One region of the Vibrio chaetopteri genome, then DNA from elsewhere that is predicted to be linked to it. Evidence: predicted binding sites of a transcription regulator. Region 1 holds the regulator's gene; each other region holds the start of a gene.
The links. Region 1 encodes MetJ, which represses methionine synthesis genes. Its sites were predicted from a motif close to TTAGACNTNTANANGTCTAA; they were not measured.

Region 1 (4,905 bases):
CGACTATCTATTAACTACGTGTGGTGTCCGGCTTAGAATCGGATGGCGACACGGCCTAAATTATTGAGGTTTCCCATGAAAGCTGGTATCCACCCAGAATACAAAGCTGTAACAGCAACTTGCTCTTGCGGCAACACATTCGAATTCAACTCTACTCTAGGTAAAGATTCTATCCACCTAGACGTATGTGACAAGTGCCACCCATTCTACACTGGTAAGCAACGTATCGTTGATACTGGCGGCCGTGTTGATCGCTTTAACAAGCGTTTCGGTGCTCTATCTAGCAAGAAGTAATTATTACTTTTGCAGATTAAAAAAGGACGCTTCGGCGTCCTTTTTGCATTTCTGAGGCGACAGTTTCGTCCATTTTGTGTGTCAATCTTAGTTCAGTGATTTTGGCACTCACTTCCAATTTTTTCCTGCTTTCATTTTGTCCATCCATTCAAAACCGTGATGAAGTCGCGTAGTATTGTTTTTGTAAAGTATAACTTTGCCAGAGTATTGAACATCTGAGATACCTCCTCTCCGTTCAAATGTACCCACTCTGTGTATGTAACCCTTTAGAAGCAAAGCTAATAAAAATTAACGGGTTTATACTCATAAAAAACAATACCATTCAGTCTCAAAAATGCAGGATCGCTAACCATGTCCGATGATCATCAAATCGACGAATTTCGCCAACAAGCGCTTGATTACCATGCCAACCCCGTCCCTGGAAAAATTGAAATAGCGTTAACTAAACCCGCTAACTCTGCTGCCGACCTAGCATTGGCTTATAGCCCAGGTGTGGCTGAGCCAGTACGTGAAATCGCGCAAAATGCTGAGAACGTTTATAAGTACACCGCAAAGGGCAATATGGTTGCGGTGATCTCTAACGGCACCGCTATTTTAGGTCTTGGTAACCTAGGGCCAATGGCCTCTAAACCCGTAATGGAAGGCAAAGCCCTGCTGTTTAAGCGCTTTGCTGGTTTGGACTCTATTGATATCGAAGTTAAACACCGCACGATCGATGAGTTCGTCGACACGGTTGCCAACATCTCAGATACGTTTGGCGGTATTAACCTAGAAGATATTAAAGCGCCTGACTGTTTCGAAATTGAGCGTCGCCTAATTGAGCGTTGTGATGTGCCTGTATTCCACGATGACCAACACGGTACTGCGATTGTTACCGCAGCAGGTATGCTCAATGCGATTGAGCTGCAGGGTAAAGATCTTAAGGAAGCGACCATTGTCTGCTTAGGTGCTGGTGCTGCGGCGATCGCTTGCATGGAGCTTTTGATCAAATGCGGTGCAATGCGTGAGAAGATCTACATGCTGGATCGCAAAGGTGTGATCCACACGCGTCGTGATGATCTTAACGAGTATAAAGAGCTGTTTGCCAACAACACCGACAAGCGCACGCTAGAAGATGTAATTGAAGGTGCGGATCTATTCCTTGGTGTATCGGGTCCTGATTTGCTGCCACCAGAAGCACTTAAGCTGATGGCGGACAAGCCAATTGTGTTTGCTTGTTCAAACCCAGATCCAGAAATTAAACCGGAGCTTGCACACCAGGTTCGTGATGACCTGATTATGGGTACGGGTCGTTCAGACTATCCAAACCAAGTTAACAACGTGCTGTGTTTCCCGTTTATCTTCCGTGGCGCGCTAGATGTGCGTGCGAGTGAGATTAATGATGAGATGAAACTGGCTGCGGTAGATGCGATTCGTGAGCTAGCGAAAGAGCCGGTACCACAAGAGGTACTAGATGCTGCAGGCGTTGAATCGTTGACGTTTGGTAAAGACTACATCATTCCAAAACCGATGGATCCGCGTTTGTTACCTCGCGTAGCTAAAGCGGTCGCGAAAGCGGCAGTAGAATCGGGTGTTGCTCGTATTGAGTTGCCAGATAGTTATATGGCTTAAGGTTGTGGCGAACACGAAACGTATTTAACGAAAGAGGGTCTAGATGACCCTCTTTTTTATTGGGCGGTCATGGCATCACACACTGTAATAGTTTTAACGTGATATGCCCACCACTCCCGTCATTCCTGCGCAGGCAGGAACCTTCCTGAGGCTTGGTGTGCGCTTTGAGTAGACCCCTGCCTACGCAGGCGCGCGGCTAGTGGGGTGACGATAGCTTTGGGATGACGATAATTTTGATCGTGGTGACTCTATAGCGTGCGTCATTCCTGCGCAGGCAGGAATCTTCTTGAGGCTTGGTGCGCGCTTTGAGTAGACCCCTGCCTACGCAGGCGCGCGGCTAGTGGGGTGACGATAGCTTTGGGATGACGATAATTTTGATCGTGGTGACTCTATAGCGTGCGTCATTCCTGTGCAGGCAGGAATCTTCCTGAGGCTTGGTGCGCGCTATGAGTAGGCCCCTGCCTACGCAGGCGCGCGGCTAGTGGGGTGACGATAAATTTGGCAATGGAGACTTTAAAGCGTGCGTCATTCCTGCGCAGGCAGGAATCTTCTTGAGGCTTGGTGCATGCTTTGAGTAGACCCCTGCCTACGCAGGGGTGACGATAGCTTTAGGATGACGTTATCTTTAGGTCTGTGTTGCTATATTCCTTGAACAAAAAGCTCGCGGAGGAAGTTCTAGTGAACTTGGACATATGATCTCAGGAGTAGAATGCAATCTACTCTTCATCAAACGCTTCAAACTCAATCCCCATCGCAGTCATCAGCTCTTTCGCTTCTGTTGGGATGTCATCAGGACGGTCTTTTCTTAAATCTTCGTCGGTTGGAAGCGGCTGGCCAGTGTAGGCGTGCAAGAACGCTTCGCACAATAGCTCACTGTTGGTTGCATGGCGTAGGTTATTGATTTGGCGACGAGTACGCTCATCGGTCAATACCTTTAGTACCTTCAGCGGGATAGACACTGTGATTTTTTTTACCTGCTCGCTTTTTTTACCGTGCTCCGCATATGGGCTAATGTATTCACCATTCCAATCTGCCATTACACACCTTCGCTCTGTTAATCATAAATAGTAGTAATAAGTATCCTGCAATTTTAGCGGGATTTACTGCCATAAGCAAAGACATATAGACGTCTAGAAGTGTTGACGTCTCACATTTTGGAAAGTAAAGTGGGGCAACGAATGTGGACATTTATTTTAATGCAATGTTAATTCTTTAACGTTTGTGGCGTTTGCCGGTTCCCATATTACCGGTAAAAGTAGACACTGTGGCTCTAGCCATGCGATTTGAGAAAGGAAGTTTCTATGAGCAATCGGAAGCCAGCGACAATAGCCGTACGTACTGGTATCGAATCGGATACCCAGCATCACGCTGTGGTGCCACCTATTTATCTTTCTACTAACTACGGATTCCCTGCGTTTGGGGAAGTGCCGACTTACGATTACACCCGCTCAGGAAACCCAAACCGAGGTTTACTCGAAACCGCTCTGTATGAGCTGGAATCTGGTAAAGGTGCGGTGGTGACCAACTGTGGTACCTCTGCTCTGAACCTTTGGGTCTCGGCCTTCTTAGGTCCAGAAGACACCATTATTGCTCCTCACGACTGCTACGGAGGTACATACCGTCTATTCAACACTCGTGCGCAGAAGGGTGACTTCAAGGTTCAGTTTGTTGATCAAAGCGATGAGCAGGCTTTTGATGCCGCGCTTGAGAAAAAACCGAAACTAATCCTACTTGAAACACCGTCTAATCCGCTTGTGCGTGTCGTTGATATTGCAGCCGTGTGTGAAAAAGCCAAGAAAGTTGGCGCGCTAGTGGCGGTAGACAATACCTTTTTGACACCTGTGTACCAAAAGCCTCTTGAGCTTGGTGCGGACTTTGTTATCCACTCAACCACCAAATATATCAACGGTCACTCTGATGTGATTGGCGGTGTGGTGATCACTAAGACTGAAGAGCACGCGGAAGAACTAGGCTGGTGGGGCAACTGTATCGGCGCGACGGGCACACCTTTTGATAGTTATATGACGCTGCGTGGTATTCGCACCCTTGGGGCGCGTATGCGTGTTCACGAAGAAAGCTCACAGCAGATCCTAGATTTTCTCAAGCCGCAACCATTGGTGAAAGTGATTTATCATCCGAGCCTGCCTGAGCACCCAGGTCATGAAATTGCTAAGAAGCAGCAATCTGGTTTTGGCTCTATGCTGAGTTTTGAGTTTGCAGGTAGCTTTGAGCAGCTGAAATATTTTGTCGGTGAGTTGGAGTTATTCTCGCTCGCGGAATCATTGGGCGGTGTAGAAAGTCTGATTTGCCACCCAGCATCTATGACACACCGTGCAATGGGTGAAGAGGCATTAGCAGAAGCGGGCGTATCTCAACAGTTACTTCGCCTCTCTGTTGGCCTAGAAGATGCGCAAGATCTGATTGATGACCTTGCTCAGGCGTTTGAGAAAGCATCTGCGTTTGGAGGATAAGCCGGCATGAGTCAAAGCAGTACCCAAAGCGGAAAGAGTAACAAGCAGCTGCACAAATTTGGCGGCAGCAGCTTAGCCGATCCTGAGTGTTATCGCCGCGTCGTTTCTATTTTAAAAGACTACTCTAACGAGGAAGACCTCATTGTGGTCTCGGCGGCAGGTAAAACCACCAATCGCCTTATCGAATTTCTTGATGCACTGAACAAAGATGGGCGCATTGCTCATGAACACCTTCAAGCACTGCGTCAGTTTCAGATTGAGCTGGTGGAATCGCTGTTGACTGGCGAAGAAGCAGAAAGCCTTGTCTCTCAGTTGAAAGATGAGTTCAGTACACTGGGTGAGCTTAGCTACCCACTGACCGATGCCGAGCGTGCTGCTGTGCTAGGTCACGGTGAAGTTTGGTCTTCACGCCTTTTATCGGCGTTGCTTAGGCAAAGTGATCTCCCAGCAGTGTCGCAAGATGCAAGAGCGTTTCTGCGCGCTGAGTTTGGTACTCAGCCAGAGGTAGATCGCGCTAAATCGTATCCGC
Region 2 (4,905 bases), 1.6 Mb from region 1:
ACTACTGCACCGATCGCGAAGTCAAAGCCAATCTAGAACTTGGACTTGGCTATCGCATTATGATCCGTAACGCTCGCGGTCAGTTGATGATCGACCAAATTGTCAATCAGCAGTATTGTGAAAAGCCGCTACCGCAGTAGCCAAACGGCTATAATCCGTTATCAATCAAACAAAGAGGCTTGCATCTGCAAGCCTCTTTTCTTTTCTGCAATCTAAACCCAATTACAATAAACGCTCCCTCAGATTCTTCGCCGCTTGTACTAAATTCGTTAGCGAGGCTTCTGCCTCTTCCCAGTTACGCGTTTTTAGACCGCAATCTGGGTTAACCCATAATCTCTCTACAGGAATACGCTTCGCTGCTTTTTCAATTAACTGTTCAATCCACTCAACGCTGGGAATGTTTGGAGAGTGAATATCGTAAACGCCAGGGCCTATTTCATTCGGATAGTTAAACTCTTCAAACGCGTTCAATAGCTCCATGTTTGAGCGAGACGTCTCAATCGTAATCACATCAGCATCCAAATCCGCCACCGACTCAATGATCTCGTTGAACTCGCTGTAACACATGTGAGTATGAATCTGTGTTTCAGGCTTTGCACTGGCGGCTGAAACCTTGAACGCCTTAACCGCCCAGTTTAAGTATTCTTTATGGTCGCGTTTTTTCAGCGGCAGGCCTTCACGAATCGCAGGCTCATCAATTTGAATGATATTGATGCTTGCTTGCTGCAGCGCATCGACTTCATCTTGCAACGCAAACGCCAATTGGTTGGCAATCGTCTCACGAGAGACATCTTCACGCGGGAAGGTCCAGCACAAAATGGTCACAGGTCCAGTTAGCATGCCCTTCATTGGTTTATCAGTCAGTGATTGCGCATAGGTAGACCAATCCACAGTAATTGACTTATCACGCTCAATATCAGCGACGACAATTGCCGGTTTAACGCAGCGCGAACCATAGCTTTGTACCCAGCCAAATTCTGTGGTTTGGAAGCCCGATAAGTTCTCGGCAAAGTACTCCACCATATCATTACGCTCAGCTTCCCCGTGCACTAGCACGTCCAGACCCGTCGCCTCTTGGCGCTTCACGGTATCTTTGATGAATCCTTTCATGAGTGATTCATACTCCGCGATGGTGATATCACCACGCTTGAAAGCGGCGCGGCTTTTACGCACTTCGGCAGTCTGAGGAAACGAGCCAATCGTCGTCGTTGGGAGCTTAGGTAACTTAAGTACTTCTTGTTGATGATGGGCACGCTCAGCATACGGAGCGCTGCGGTCGCCATGGGTAGAAGCTAGCGTCGCGACACGGCTTTGAACTTGGGGTTTATTCACCCACGTTGAACGAGCACGATCTAAGATAGGTTGACCATACTGGGCGCAGTGCTCTATTGCTTGTTTATCACCATCAAGTGCTTTGGCAAGCCAAGAGACCTCGGATACTTTTTGCTTGGCAAACGAGAACCAGTTTTCGGTACCTTGCGGCAACTTAGTTTCCAACTCAACATTCACAGGGCTGTGGAGCAAAGAACATGAAGACCCCACCCAAAGGCGCTCACCCAAGGTTGCTTTTACTGGCTTTAATGTCTGCAAAGCGCTGTGCAGATTGGCACGCCAAACATTACGACCATTGATGATACCCGCTGACAGCACCCAATCACTTGGCAGACGATTAACCACTTCATCCAATTGGTTTGGCGCGGCAACGGCATCAACATGTAAACCGTCAACCTCAAGCTCAACAATCGCGTCAAGTGAGTCCACAACGGAGTCAAAGTAGGTCGCAAGCAGCACTTTCACATCACTGCGGATCACCTGATAGGCGAGCTTAAAGCTGTCCAACCACGGCTTTTCAAGCTCCAGCGCTAAGATAGGTTCATCCACTTGTACCCATTCAATGCCGAGTTTTTCAAATTTAGCGAAAATAGCCTGATAAGCAGTCAGTACTCGTGGTAGTAGTGACAGGCGATCAAAGCCCTGTTCTACTTCTTTACCCAGGTAAAGGTAACTCAACGGACCAAGCAGTACCGGCTTCACTTTATGACCTTGCTGCTGCGCTTCATTAATTTCATCGAACAGCTGAGTCCAACTCACTTTAAACTGATCTTCTGAGGAAAACTCTGGAACAATGTAGTGGTAATTGGTGTTAAACCACTTAGTCATATCCGAAGCGGCTTCCCCAGCACAGCCACAATCCGTTTGAGACTGACCTCGGCCAATACGAAATAGCGTGTCTAGATCGGGGAAACCGTTATTGTGTCGCTTTGGCACGTGACCTAAAAGAAGACTGGTACCAAGTACATGGTCGTACCATGCAAAGTCACCGACGGTTACGTAGTCGAGGCCGTCTTGTTTTTGGCGTTCCCAGTTTTGTTTACGGATTTTAGCAGCGACCAGCTTCAAGCCTTGCTGGTCAAGTTCGCCACGCCAATACTGTTCTAAAGCAAATTTCAGTTCACGCTTTTCACCGATACGCGGGTAACCAAGAATATGAGTCGCTGTCATGATGTTGTCCTTTTTATTCATTAGCAGTCTGGATGGCTAAAGCATCACCCAGCAAAGCAATATGAACAATCGCAATTCATTCACAAAGAATATGAATCTTTCTCATGCAATAAGAAAACATCATTTAGACGTCTAGACGTTTACTTATACCCTAAAGCACGGTAAGTTAATGGAAAGGGATTAAGGATGAGGGATTTTCATGATAGAGCTTAAACACTTAAAAACACTGGCATCACTGCGCGATACCGGCTCACTAACCGCTACCGCAACCTCGCTGCACCTAACGCAATCAGCACTCTCTCATCAACTGAAAGATCTCGAGGCTCGTATTGGCTCGCCACTATTCATTCGCAAAACTCGACCAGTGAAATTCACCTCTGAAGGCGAGATCCTGCTTAATCTCGCTAACGACGTTCTACCACGCATCGCCCAAGCCGAAGGTGACTTAGCCGGACTTAAAGAAGACGTTAACGGTCGCCTCCATATGGCTATCGACTGCCATTCTTGCTTCCAATGGTTAATGCCAGCCCTGAAAGAGTATCAACTTGCTTGGCCACATGTTGAGTTGGATTTCTCCTCAGGCTTTGGCTTTGAACCCATCCCCGCTCTCGTAGGCGGAGAGCTGGATTTGGTGATCACGTCAGACATCCAACCACGCTCAGAAATCCACTACGAACCCCTATTCGACTTCGAAATGCGCCTTGTTACCTCAATCTCTCATCCTTTGGCAGGAAAAGATCATATCGAGCCAAGCGATCTAGCGGACCAAACCCTTTTGACTTATCCGGTGCAAAAGCAGCGCCTAGATGTCGTTAAACACTTCCTCACGCCAGCAGGCGTAGAGCCAAACAAGTGGAAACAAGCGGACAACACTCTAATGTTGGTACAAATGGTCTCTGCTGGTCTTGGTGTAGCCGCTCTACCAAACTGGGCAGTCAGTGAGTTTTCCCGTCAAGGCTTGATCACCAGCAAGCCATTAGGTGAAGGACTATGGCGCAGACTGTTTGCAGCTGTTCGCAATGGGGAAAAGGATAAACATTATCTGCAAGCATTTTTTGGTACCGCAAGAGCGCAGTGCAAGCAGCATTTGGATGGGATCAAAGTGGCTTGATGGTGGGCGTTGGTTCTAGATCAGGCGACACGCAGTGAGCCAGTTTGCTCCTCCTCTTAATAAGGGGAGGCTGGGAGGGGTGCTCTTTGCTCTTCGTTTTTATCTCTGTAACACATTAAATTAATGAGAAAAAATCAAGAGCACCCCCCTCTAACTCCCCCTTATTAAGGGGGAGAACTACAGGCTCGCTCCTATCGTCGCATCGCCAAAACTAAATCACTCTTTCGGCGCTATCATCCCCAAGCAAATCTGCTGTACCGGCTCTTGAGAAGAATCTTGATAGGCAATCTGCTTAGTCACTGTCACTTCAAACTGCGGTCATTCTTCAGTAAAACGTCTAAACGTCTGACCTTCACAACCTTCACCTACATGACTCAGCAACAACACACCTTGTGATTCAATCTTTCCCGCTGTGACATGGCGGTTGTAAACATTCGGTAGCGTCTCGTTGCTCCAGCGGTTTGACATTTCTGGGTGCGGTGCGATGTAGAATGTCATCCATTCTGAGATTTCTGCGCCGCCCACCAGCTTGAGGGGCTTATCCGTGTTCTCATACCAGAATGTTTCTGCATCATGCGCTAACACTTTAACGCCTTCAAAATTCTGGCCTGCATTGCGTACGTTACAAACCATAACTGAGCTGTAACCAACGATCATCAGCAGCGCCATTGTCACCAGAACTTTGTATGCGCGTGACAGCTGACCAATCACATCTTTGGCTAAAAACGCGACCAATACCGCCGGTGCTGGCATAAAGAATGGATGCAACCACTCAACGAGTCGGCCGCCTTTATGGAACGTAAACCACGCCATAATCACCACCAGCGGTGCCAGCAAAACAAATGTAGTTAGCCAAACCTTTTCCGGTACATTTTTAGTAAAGCGCAGACCACGTTTACCTAGCAAACCTGCAAGTAAAATAAGCGGGTAAAAGACCGACAGAAGCGCCAGCCAACTGCCCGGGCTAAGTTGAGCCGAAACTTGGCCGCTCACCCATTTCACCGAAGAGAAATTATTAGCAAACATCCAAAAGAAGTTTGGAGTGACCAAAGCGAGAAAAGCCGCGATACCAATATAGAAATTACGATCGCTCCAGTTACGACGGACGCTCGGTACTGCCAAGCTTAAAATGAAGACCATCGCGACAGGTGCAAACGTGGTGTATTTCGCCATCGCCGAGCAGCCTGCCAAAATTCCATACGGGATCCACCATCTTGAGTCTTCGTAAACAGCCTTAACGAACATCAGCAGTAGCCAAGACCAAGAGCCAAACAGAAGATAGTTATCATTGT
Region 3 (4,905 bases), 1.7 Mb from region 1:
TTGGTGATCATCGCAGCCCTACTTCGAGCCGTGATGGTCGTTACGTGCCGTAAAGCATTTACTAAAACACCATTGCAAATAGAAATTATCACCCTAATTCAACTGTCAGTAGTTACGCTTATCAGTTTCTGTCTCGTCCTATTAGATTCAGAGAGACCCGCACTGATAAGAACTCTACAAACACTCAATAGTCAGGATTGGGCGAGCCTACTCTATCTAGCGCTTTGTTGCACATTACTGGCGTTCTTTGTACAAAATTACGCAGTGAAACACTTGCCAGCTAGTCAGGCATCATTACTTATGGGTACTGAGCCAATGTTTGGTTTGCTGTTTGCTAGCCTGTTTCTAAGTGAAACCATGACCCCAGTGCAATGGTTAGGGTGCTTCATTGTCATAACCACTACGATTGCAGCTTGTTACAAATTTTCAGCACAAAAATAGTCCAAAAGACAGTCAGATTGACTGCAAGGCGACACTTTTATTGATTTACCTCAGGTCTTAGGATGTTCAGTAACGTGTAAAGTGGTCTTCCCTGTTTCATAACGTGAAGTGACCCCATGACTCAAGTAAATACAGAGCGCCTCGTAAACCATTTTTGTGAACTAGTAAAAATCGACAGTGAATCTGGCAACGAAAAAGCCGTTGCTGAAGCGATTGCTGAGCAACTTGGTGAGCTAGGCTTTGTGGTAAGCAAATTGCCAGTACCAGAGCAATACACCAATGGCTTTAACGTCTACGGACGCTTAGAGGGCAAACAAGAAGGCAGCATCGTCTTCAGTGCTCACATGGACACAGTCACACCGGGCATCGGTATCGAGCCTATCATCGAAGATGGCATCATCCGCTCAAAAGGCGACACGATCCTTGGTGGTGATGACAAGTCAGGTATCGCGGCAGTGATGGAAGCCGTTCGTTGCTTACAGGAGCAAAACCGCGAACACAAAACGATTGAAGTTGCATTCACGGTTCATGAAGAAGGTGGTCTGTTTGGATCTGAGCATTTCGACATGTCTTACATTCAATCGAAAAACGCTATCGTATTGGATACAGGCGGTCCTATCGGCACTATCGTTACTGGTGCACCTGGTCAGCAAAAAATCGTCGCTAAGATCAAAGGTCGTCCAGCTCACGCAGGTCTTGCGCCAGAAGAAGGCATCAGTGCCGCTATGGTTGCAGCGGACGCTATCGCTAACATGAAATTACTGCGCATCGACGAGCAGACCACAGCAAACATCGGTTCAGTACACGGCGGTCAAGCAACAAACATTGTTATGCCTGAGCTAACAGTCGTTGCAGAAGCGCGCTCTCTAAATAGCGACAAACTTACTGCTCAAGTTAACCACATGGTTGAGACATTCCAAGCATCAGCAGAGAAGTTTGGTGCAGAGGTGGAGATTGAGTCAACTCGCGCTTACGACGCGTTTGTTATCGCTGAAGATGATGCTCACGTTCTGAAAATCAAAGAAGTGTTTGCGTCAAACGGTGTTGAAGCAAACACTAAGCATACAGGCGGTGGCAGCGATGCTAACAACTTCAACGAGAAAGGTTTAACGACAGTAAACCTATCTACAGGTATGTCTAAAGTGCACACCACAGAAGAGTTCATCGCTGTTGATGACATGGTGAAGATCACCGACTTTGTGATTAGCTACGTAACCGCTTAATCATACAGTAAAAATAGAAGCCGCCTCTGCTCACAGCGAAGCGGCTTTTTTATCATCACAAATCTTCAAATTCATCAATCGCAGCGCGAGCCTCTGCCAGCGTGCACCCAGATTGATACATCAAATCAGCGACCGTGATCTCAGGCTCCCGCTCAAGGACTTCTTGAATGGGTGACTTGTAGCCATCTAGCACTTTATTTATCGCAACAGAAATCCAGCCGACATTGGCCTCGATGGAAAATTTCAATAATGCAGAAGGCTCTCCGCTCAGTGTCCAGTTGCGTGAGCGTCTAATACGTTTTAGCGTACAGCCATACTTCACAGCACAGGCCATGACGATAGCTTTATCTTCAACGCGGTGAACAAAGCTATTCAGCTTTACCGACACTAAAAACCGCGACGTTTCCAAAACTGACCTTCATCTCTTGCTGTGACTTTAAAGGTTTTTTCTGCGATGGTTTTACCCTGCATCTCGATCACCATGCGCCAATCGCCTAAGTTACTCTCAAAGCCATTGATAGGATCAAGTAACTGAATAGTATCGCCAAGGTAGAAGTCCCAGTCATTGCTACCGACGTGTTCATCGCCATCAAAAGGCGCTAACACCTGCCCTTTTTTACTCAGCACGCCAGGGTGATAGATACAATATCGAACCTTCTCCCCTTTGGCCTTTTTGATGTTCACAATAAAGCCAAACTCAATATGCTCATCCGCAGGTACGATAGTTGTGAATTCTTGAATTTTAGGGAGATCTTTGGAGCCTGAATCCCAAGTGGAGTAAATGCCATAAGAGGTCATTTCTACGACAGGTGAACGCTTCGCCATGGTAAATTTTCTTTTATTTTTCTGTTCTAATGGTTGGGGTTAATCTTGCCAGCGTTTTTGCATAGACGCTATGACATCATCACTAACACCATGAATATTTAGATACCGACCTCGGCAAACGATGATCTCTAGTTCAGCCTTATAACGCTTAGCGAGTATTTTGTAAGCTTTCATCTCCCACAAGCGAACAAACGTATTGGCGACCACCACGTCTTGATTGTCCGCAAGCGCAGATTCCACTTGTTTTTGGCACCAATCATGGGCGTCGGCGATTTTGCTCACATCATAATGATACTCGCCATCAGCATTCAAAAAATACATATCGGCCTCGTAGTGAGCCGCATTGAACGTCTTGGCTAAGGTACTTTTCCCAGAACCAGGTAAGCCACGAATGAGCGTTAGTTTCAAACTCGTTTCCGCTATCAGTTTATGCAAAGGCATTATTGTACCTTGTCTTGGCATCATTAGTAGCGCACTTGCACACTAACGTAAGCTAAAATTAATTATCGACAAGAAATAACGTTTGCGTTAATTTAGATGTATAGACGTCCAGAAGACCAAAACAGAGCTTAGGGAGAAAGCTGTGCCAATTAAGATCCCCGATCAACTGCCTGCATCAAATGTATTGCAACAAGAGAACATCTTTGTAATGTCGGAAACACGTGCGGCGACTCAAGAAATTCGCCCACTTAAAGTGTTGATCCTCAATTTGATGCCAAAGAAAATTGAAACTGAAACTCAGTTTTTGAGGCTACTCTCTAATAGCCCACTGCAAGTTGATGTAGAGCTACTGCGCATTGATGATCGCCCAAGTAAAAATACGCCAACGGAACACCTAGACACCTTCTATCGTCAGTTCGAAACCATCAAAAACCGCAACTTTGATGGACTGATTATTACTGGTGCACCACTCGGTCTCGTACAGTTTGAAGATGTGATTTATTGGGAGCATCTACAAACCATCATGAACTGGGCAAGCAAACACGTCACGTCAACACTTTACGTGTGTTGGGCGGCACAAGCGGGCTTGAAGCTACTGTTTGATCTTCCAAAGCGCACGCGAAAAGAAAAGCTATCCGGTGTATATCACCATGAAATCCACGATCCACACCACCCTATCCTTCGCGGTTTTGACGACACCTTTTTAGCACCGCACTCCCGATACGCTGACTTCTCACCGGAGTATCTAGACTCACACACGGATCTCGATATTCTTGCAACCTCTGATGTCGCTGGTGTGTATCTTGCGGCCACGAAAGATAAGCGAAATGTATTCGTAACAGGTCACCCTGAGTATGATTCTCATACGCTACATAATGAATATGTGAGAGATTTGGGGGAAGGTATGGAGCCAGCTATTCCAATTAACTACTACCCTAACAACAACCCAGACAATAAGCCGATTGCTAGCTGGCGTAGCCATGGTCATTTGCTGTTTGCGAACTGGCTTAACTACTGTGTTTACCAGCAAACACCTTACGATCTTGACCACTTTAGTGAAGCTGCATTTACAAAAGACGAATAGCCTTCATCTGCAATGCCTCCCTTTAAGGAGGGAGGCATTAGGTATTTCACTTCGCTAACATCGCGACTTTCTTTAAAAAACTATCACGTAAGTGCTCTTGGTCGTATTCAAGGTGATAGGTATTGTGAAAACCCACTTTAAGTTCCACACCATTACCCCGCATATAAACGTTGTACCCATCGTAATCGGAATAGGCTTCAACGCCTTCGTAAATTTTGCCAAATTCGGTGTCTGTACCGTTCTCCATCACCGCGTCATACGCTCGAAGAATTTTGTTGGGATCAAGTTCGTTTCTCATCGCTATCTCCTTCAAACAAAAAAAGCCACATTTAAAGTGTGGCTTAGTAGTGCGTATTGCGCCAGTTTGGTGGCTAATTGATCTGAAAATTCAGTTCTACTGATCGCGTAGCTCGCGCCTTAAAATCTTGCCTACGTTGGTTTTTGGCAGCTCATCCTTAAATTCAATAAAGGTTGGAATCTTATAGCCGGTCAAATGTTTACGGCAGTGCTGCTTAATTTCATCCGCAGTCACGTTGCCGTTAGCAACGACAAACAGCTTCACCCGCTCGCCGGCAATATCATCTGGAATACCGACCGCAGCCGCCTCAGTCACTTTCGGATGTAGGGTTGCAACTTCTTCAACTTCTGTTGGGAACACATTGAAGCCAGACACGAGAATCATGTCTTTTTTGCGATCTTCAATGTAGAAAATGCCTTCCTCATCCATTCGGCCAATATCACCAGAATAGAGCCAACCGTCTTCTGCGAGGATCGCTTGGGTTTCAGCGTCTTGCTTCCAGTAGCCTTTCATCACCTGTGGGCCGCGAATTTGTATTTCACCCACTTGATTCACTCCAAGCGCCTGACCCTGATCATCAACAATACGCAGTT
Region 4 (4,905 bases), 770 kb from region 1:
CTGGCTGCGCAAGTTCGTTTACGGCGACGACTTTGATTTGGTCGTTCTTCTCGCTTTCGTATAGCGCTCTGAGTACATTCCGTCCAATGCGTCCAAAACCATTGATTGCCACTCTTAGCATCGCATTACGCCTTTTTTGTTCACGTGATAAGGGCTTGCATGGTAACCGATCGACCGACATTTCGCATTACGTGATTAGCAATTTGATTGCGCTATTTATCACCAATAGTTGCGATGCATATCTCTTATGCGCTCACTTTTTCTTTCAATAGCCCTGTTACACTTAAATGAGAGTCATGATCTTGTGTCTTTTAACCACACAGTTTTTAACGCACAGGAGGTGTTCTCTATGACAAGCTCAACTTACTGCCAAGCTTGCAACAAACCCACCAGTCACAAAGAGATGCTGGTACGCAAGCCAAGCAGTTACGATACCGAGCCATCCTTAATGGGCAAGATTAAGCTGTTTGCGCATACGTTTATTAATGGCGGCCATTACTACGATATGGATCGCTACATAACCTGCCAAGACTGTGGCAAACGTACACTTGAAAACAAAGGCAAAGAGTTTGAATAGCCACAAAAAAACCGAGCACTAGGCTCGGTTTTTCATTTCAAGATGAAGGTGCTTATGCAAGCAGCCCTTTTGCCGTGTTCACAACGTTTTCCGTTGTGAAACCAAACATCTTGAATAGCTCGCCTGCTGGTGCAGACTCACCGAATGTCGTCATACCGATGATCTTGCCACCGAAGCCAACATACTTGTACCAGTAATCCGCAATACCCGCTTCAACCGCGATACGCTTAGTCACTGCCGCTGGAAGAACCGCTTCACGGTATGCTTCATCTTGCGCGTCAAATACGTCAGTTGAAGGAAGAGACACAACGCGTACTTTCTTGCCTTCAGCCGTTAGCTCAGCGTAAGCGTTTGTTGCTAGTTCAACTTCAGAACCGGTTGCGATAAGGATCAGCTCAGGCGTGCCTTCACAATCTTTCAGGATGTAACCACCTTTAGCAACGTTTGCTAGCTGCTCTGCGTCACGCTCTTGCTGCGTTAGGTTTTGACGAGAGAAGATTAGCGACGTAGGGCCGTCTTTACGCTCAATCGCGTATTTCCAAGCGACTGCAGACTCAACCTGGTCACATGGGCGCCATGTGCTCATGTTTGGCGTTACGCGTAGTGATGCGATTTGCTCAACCGGCTGGTGCGTTGGACCGTCTTCACCCAGACCGATAGAGTCGTGCGTGTAAACTTGGATGTTTTGCACTTTCATCAGTGCAGCCATGCGCATTGCGTTACGAGCGTATTCCATGAACATTAGGAATGTTGCACCGTACGGTACGAAACCACCGTGCAGAGCAATACCATTGATGATCGCCGTCATACCGAATTCACGTACACCGTAGTGGATGTAGTTGCCAGACGCATCGTCAGCCGTTAGAGACTGAGAACCAGACCACATGGTCAGGTTTGATGGTGCTAGGTCAGCAGAGCCGCCCATGAATTCTGGAAGCATCTTACCAAACGCTTCTAGCGCGTTTTGAGACGCTTTGCGTGATGCAATGTTTGCTGGATTCGCTTGAAGGTCAGCGATGATCTTGCTTGTAGCTTGTTCCCATTCAGCAGGAAGCTCACCGTTCACACGACGCTTAAACTCAGCCGCAAGTTCTGGGTAAGCCGCTTCATAAGCTGCTAGCTTCTCGTTCCAAGCTGCTTCTTTAGCCGTGCCTGCTTCGTTTGCATCCCACTCAGCTTTGATATCAGCTGGGATTTCGAATGGACCGTGCTCCCAACCTAGGAATTCGCGTGCTGCTGCAATTTCGTCGTGACCTAGAGGTGCACCGTGACAGTCGTGAGAGCCCGCTTTGTTTGGCGAACCAAAACCGATGATAGTTTTAGTACAGATAAGTGTTGGACGTGGATCCGCTTTTGCCGCCTCGATCGCTGCATTGATCGCGTCAGCATCGTGACCGTCTACCGCTGGGATTACGTGCCAGCCGTATGCTTCAAAGCGCTTAGGCGTGTCATCAGAGAACCAACCTTCCACTTCGCCATCGATAGAGATGCCGTTGTCATCCCAGAAAGCGATCAGCTTGCCTAGACCTAACGTACCCGCTAGCGAACACGCTTCGTGAGAGATACCTTCCATCAGACAGCCATCACCCATGAAGACATAAGTGAAGTGGTCAACGATGTCGTGACCTTCTTTGTTGAATTGCGCTGCAAGGGATTTCTCAGCCAGTGCCATACCAACCGCGTTAGTGATGCCTTGACCTAGTGGGCCAGTCGTCGTCTCGATACCTGGTGCATAGCCGTACTCTGGGTGACCTGGCGTTTTCGAGTGCAGTTGACGGAAGTTTTTAAGATCGTCAATTGATAGCTCGTAGCCGCTTAGGTGAAGCAAAGAGTAAATCAGCATTGAGCCGTGGCCGTTTGATAGTACGAAACGGTCGCGGTCAGCCCACTCTGGGTTTGACGGGTTGTGATTTAGGTGAGAACGCCAAAGAACTTCAGCGATATCTGCCATACCCATTGGTGCACCTGGGTGACCTGAGTTAGCTTGTTGAACACCATCCATGCTTAGCGCGCGGATTGCATTAGCGAGTTGTTTACGAGAAGACATGTCTGCTCCTGAGTGCATTAAGCGAATTCCAAGTTTTTCATAGACTGATTGAATAATCAGCGGCCGCTATTGTCGCAAAGCCATATAGTCTCTGCAAACGATTTACCGTCATTTTTTGGCATTATCGCCGAATAATGTCGCCGGAATGTGGCGATTCACATACAAAACAGGCAAACGTTTGGCTATATGTTAAAAGCAAAAATCGCTTGCTAATCGAACATTGATGACTAGAATAGACGTCTAGATGTAGATACACCTACTATATATCATTGAATTTATTACAAGTGAGTGATTAGACACTCGCTTAAAAACAGTAATTGGAGCTCTCATGGCTAAGCACCTGTTTACTTCTGAGTCAGTATCAGAAGGCCATCCAGATAAAATCGCAGACCAAATTTCTGATGCGGTTCTTGATGCAATCCTAGAACAAGATCCAAAAGCACGTGTTGCTTGTGAAACTTACGTTAAGACTGGCATGGTGATGGTGGGTGGTGAGATCACTACTTCAGCATGGGTAGACATCGAAGAGCTAACGCGTGAAACCGTTCGCGAAATCGGCTATGTTCACTCTGACATGGGTTTTGACGCGGATTCTTGTGCTGTTCTGAACACCATCGGTAAGCAGTCTCCAGATATCAACCAAGGCGTTGATAAAGCAGATCCTAAAGAACAAGGCGCGGGCGACCAAGGTATCATGTTCGGTTACGCAACGAACGAAACTGACATCCTAATGCCAGCACCGATTACTTACTCTCACCTTCTTGTTCAAAAGCAAGCGGAAGTGCGTAAGAACGGCACTCTACCTTGGCTACGTCCAGACGCTAAGTCTCAGGTAACGTTCCAATACGACCAAGGTAAGATCGTTGGTATCGATGCGGTTGTTCTTTCTACTCAGCACTGCGATACCATCTCTACCCCTGATCTGCGTGAAGCGGTTATGGAAGAGATCATCAAGCCAGTACTACCATCAGAGTGGATCAACAAAGAAACGAACTTCTTCATCAACCCAACCGGTCGCTTCGTAATCGGCGGTCCTATGGGTGACTGTGGTCTAACAGGTCGTAAGATCATCGTTGATACCTACGGCGGCGCGGCTCGTCACGGTGGCGGTGCATTCTCTGGTAAAGATCCATCAAAAGTTGACCGCTCTGCAGCATACGCAGCACGTTATGTAGCGAAGAACATCGTAGCGGCTGGCATGGCTGACCGTTGTGAAATCCAACTGTCTTACGCAATCGGTGTTGCGGATCCAACGTCTATCATGGTTGAGACATTTGGTACTGAAAAAGTCTCTCACGACATCATCGTAGAAGCCGTTCGTCAAAACTTCGACCTACGTCCATACGGTCTGCAAGAGATGCTAAACCTGCTTCAGCCTATCTACAAGAAGACTGCAGCATACGGTCACTTCGGTCGCGAAGAGTTCCCTTGGGAAGCGACAGACAAAGCAGCGATCCTGCGTGAGTTTACTGGTCTGTAATTACTCTTAACCTGAGTTTTTTACTCCAAAAAAGCCCTCAAAATTTTTTTGAGGGCTTTTTTATTTTTTAATCCTGTCTTTTCAAATACTTTGTTACAAAAATGTTAATTCACTATCTTGTAGCTTGTATTTAATACCCTTCTGAAAATTGTGTTTTCCTCTAACACGGTCAATAGTTAGACAAAAGTGCCCTTGCGAATAGACCGCTTTGAGAGTTTGTTCGTATGCAAAATAGAGCGCTTAAGAAGGGAAGACGCTAACAACGGAAAATGGCTGGATTTTGCAAAGGTAAATGCAAGTCTATTGCCCGACGTATCCATGATGATTAGCGCCATGCCCTGATAAAACGAAGGCCAGTTTGTCAATCAGGGAGGACATATGCCTCGAACCGTTAATTCTGATGACTTCCAGAAGAAACATGAAGTCAGGGATCAAGATTACGCTAAAACCATTCCATCTAACCAGCTCAGTGTGTCTGCACCATTTCATTGGTTAGCACTTGGGCTACATGACCTTATTCGCATGCCGATCATCAGCGCTTTTTATGGGCTCTGTTTTACTGCCGCTGCCGTCGCTATCGTGCTTCTGGTGCAATGGCAAGGCACGCACCTAGTGATCATGCCAAGCTTGGTTGTGTACATGTTGATTGGTCCGTTTCTCGCTTTAGGTCTCTATGATGCAGCATGGGAAAGAGAGAAAGGTCATAAACCAAGTCTATTCCACTCTATGAAAGCCATTGGGCGCAACTCCACCTCGCAATGGGCGTTTGCGGTACTCTTGGCCGTCGCCATGATCTTTTGG

Region 2: the regulator MetJ is predicted to act here: its motif matches at 2,627-2,646, upstream of metE (5-methyltetrahydropteroyltriglutamate--homocysteine S-methyltransferase).
Region 3: the regulator MetJ is predicted to act here: its motif matches at 3,023-3,042, upstream of metA (homoserine O-acetyltransferase MetA).
Region 4: the regulator MetJ is predicted to act here: its motif matches at 2,857-2,876, upstream of metK (methionine adenosyltransferase).

The regions. Positions count from the first base shown of each region.
Region 1 covers NZ_CP115920.1:487,189-492,093, forward strand. Annotated here, with positions in the region: gene rpmE (50S ribosomal protein L31) at 76-294, shown strand; gene PG915_RS02225 (malic enzyme-like NAD(P)-binding protein) at 646-1,905, shown strand; gene metJ (met regulon transcriptional regulator MetJ) at 2,622-2,942, opposite strand; gene PG915_RS02235 (O-succinylhomoserine (thiol)-lyase) at 3,207-4,376, shown strand; gene PG915_RS02240 (bifunctional aspartate kinase/homoserine dehydrogenase II) at 4,383-4,905, shown strand, end outside.
Region 2 covers NZ_CP115920.1:2,342,839-2,347,743, forward strand. Annotated here, with positions in the region: gene PG915_RS10600 (GspS/AspS pilotin family protein) at 1-140, shown strand, start outside; gene metE (5-methyltetrahydropteroyltriglutamate--homocysteine S-methyltransferase) at 223-2,502, opposite strand; gene metR (HTH-type transcriptional regulator MetR) at 2,702-3,613, shown strand; gene PG915_RS10615 (ArnT family glycosyltransferase) at 3,932-4,905, opposite strand, start outside.
Region 3 covers NZ_CP115920.1:2,241,931-2,246,835, forward strand. Annotated here, with positions in the region: gene PG915_RS10125 (DMT family transporter) at 1-441, shown strand, start outside; gene PG915_RS10130 (M20/M25/M40 family metallo-hydrolase) at 558-1,664, shown strand; gene PG915_RS10135 (ribosome recycling factor family protein) at 1,720-2,052, opposite strand; gene PG915_RS10140 (DUF3859 domain-containing protein) at 2,052-2,489, opposite strand; gene PG915_RS10145 (AAA family ATPase) at 2,529-2,930, opposite strand; gene metA (homoserine O-acetyltransferase MetA) at 3,073-4,014, shown strand; gene PG915_RS10155 (DUF3081 domain-containing protein) at 4,061-4,312, opposite strand; gene PG915_RS10160 (AMP-binding protein) at 4,409-4,905, opposite strand, start outside.
Region 4 covers NZ_CP115920.1:3,213,471-3,218,375, forward strand. Annotated here, with positions in the region: gene epd (erythrose-4-phosphate dehydrogenase) at 1-121, opposite strand, end outside; gene PG915_RS14545 (hypothetical protein) at 341-577, shown strand; gene tkt (transketolase) at 630-2,642, opposite strand; gene metK (methionine adenosyltransferase) at 2,953-4,104, shown strand; gene PG915_RS14560 (DUF2189 domain-containing protein) at 4,483-4,905, shown strand, end outside.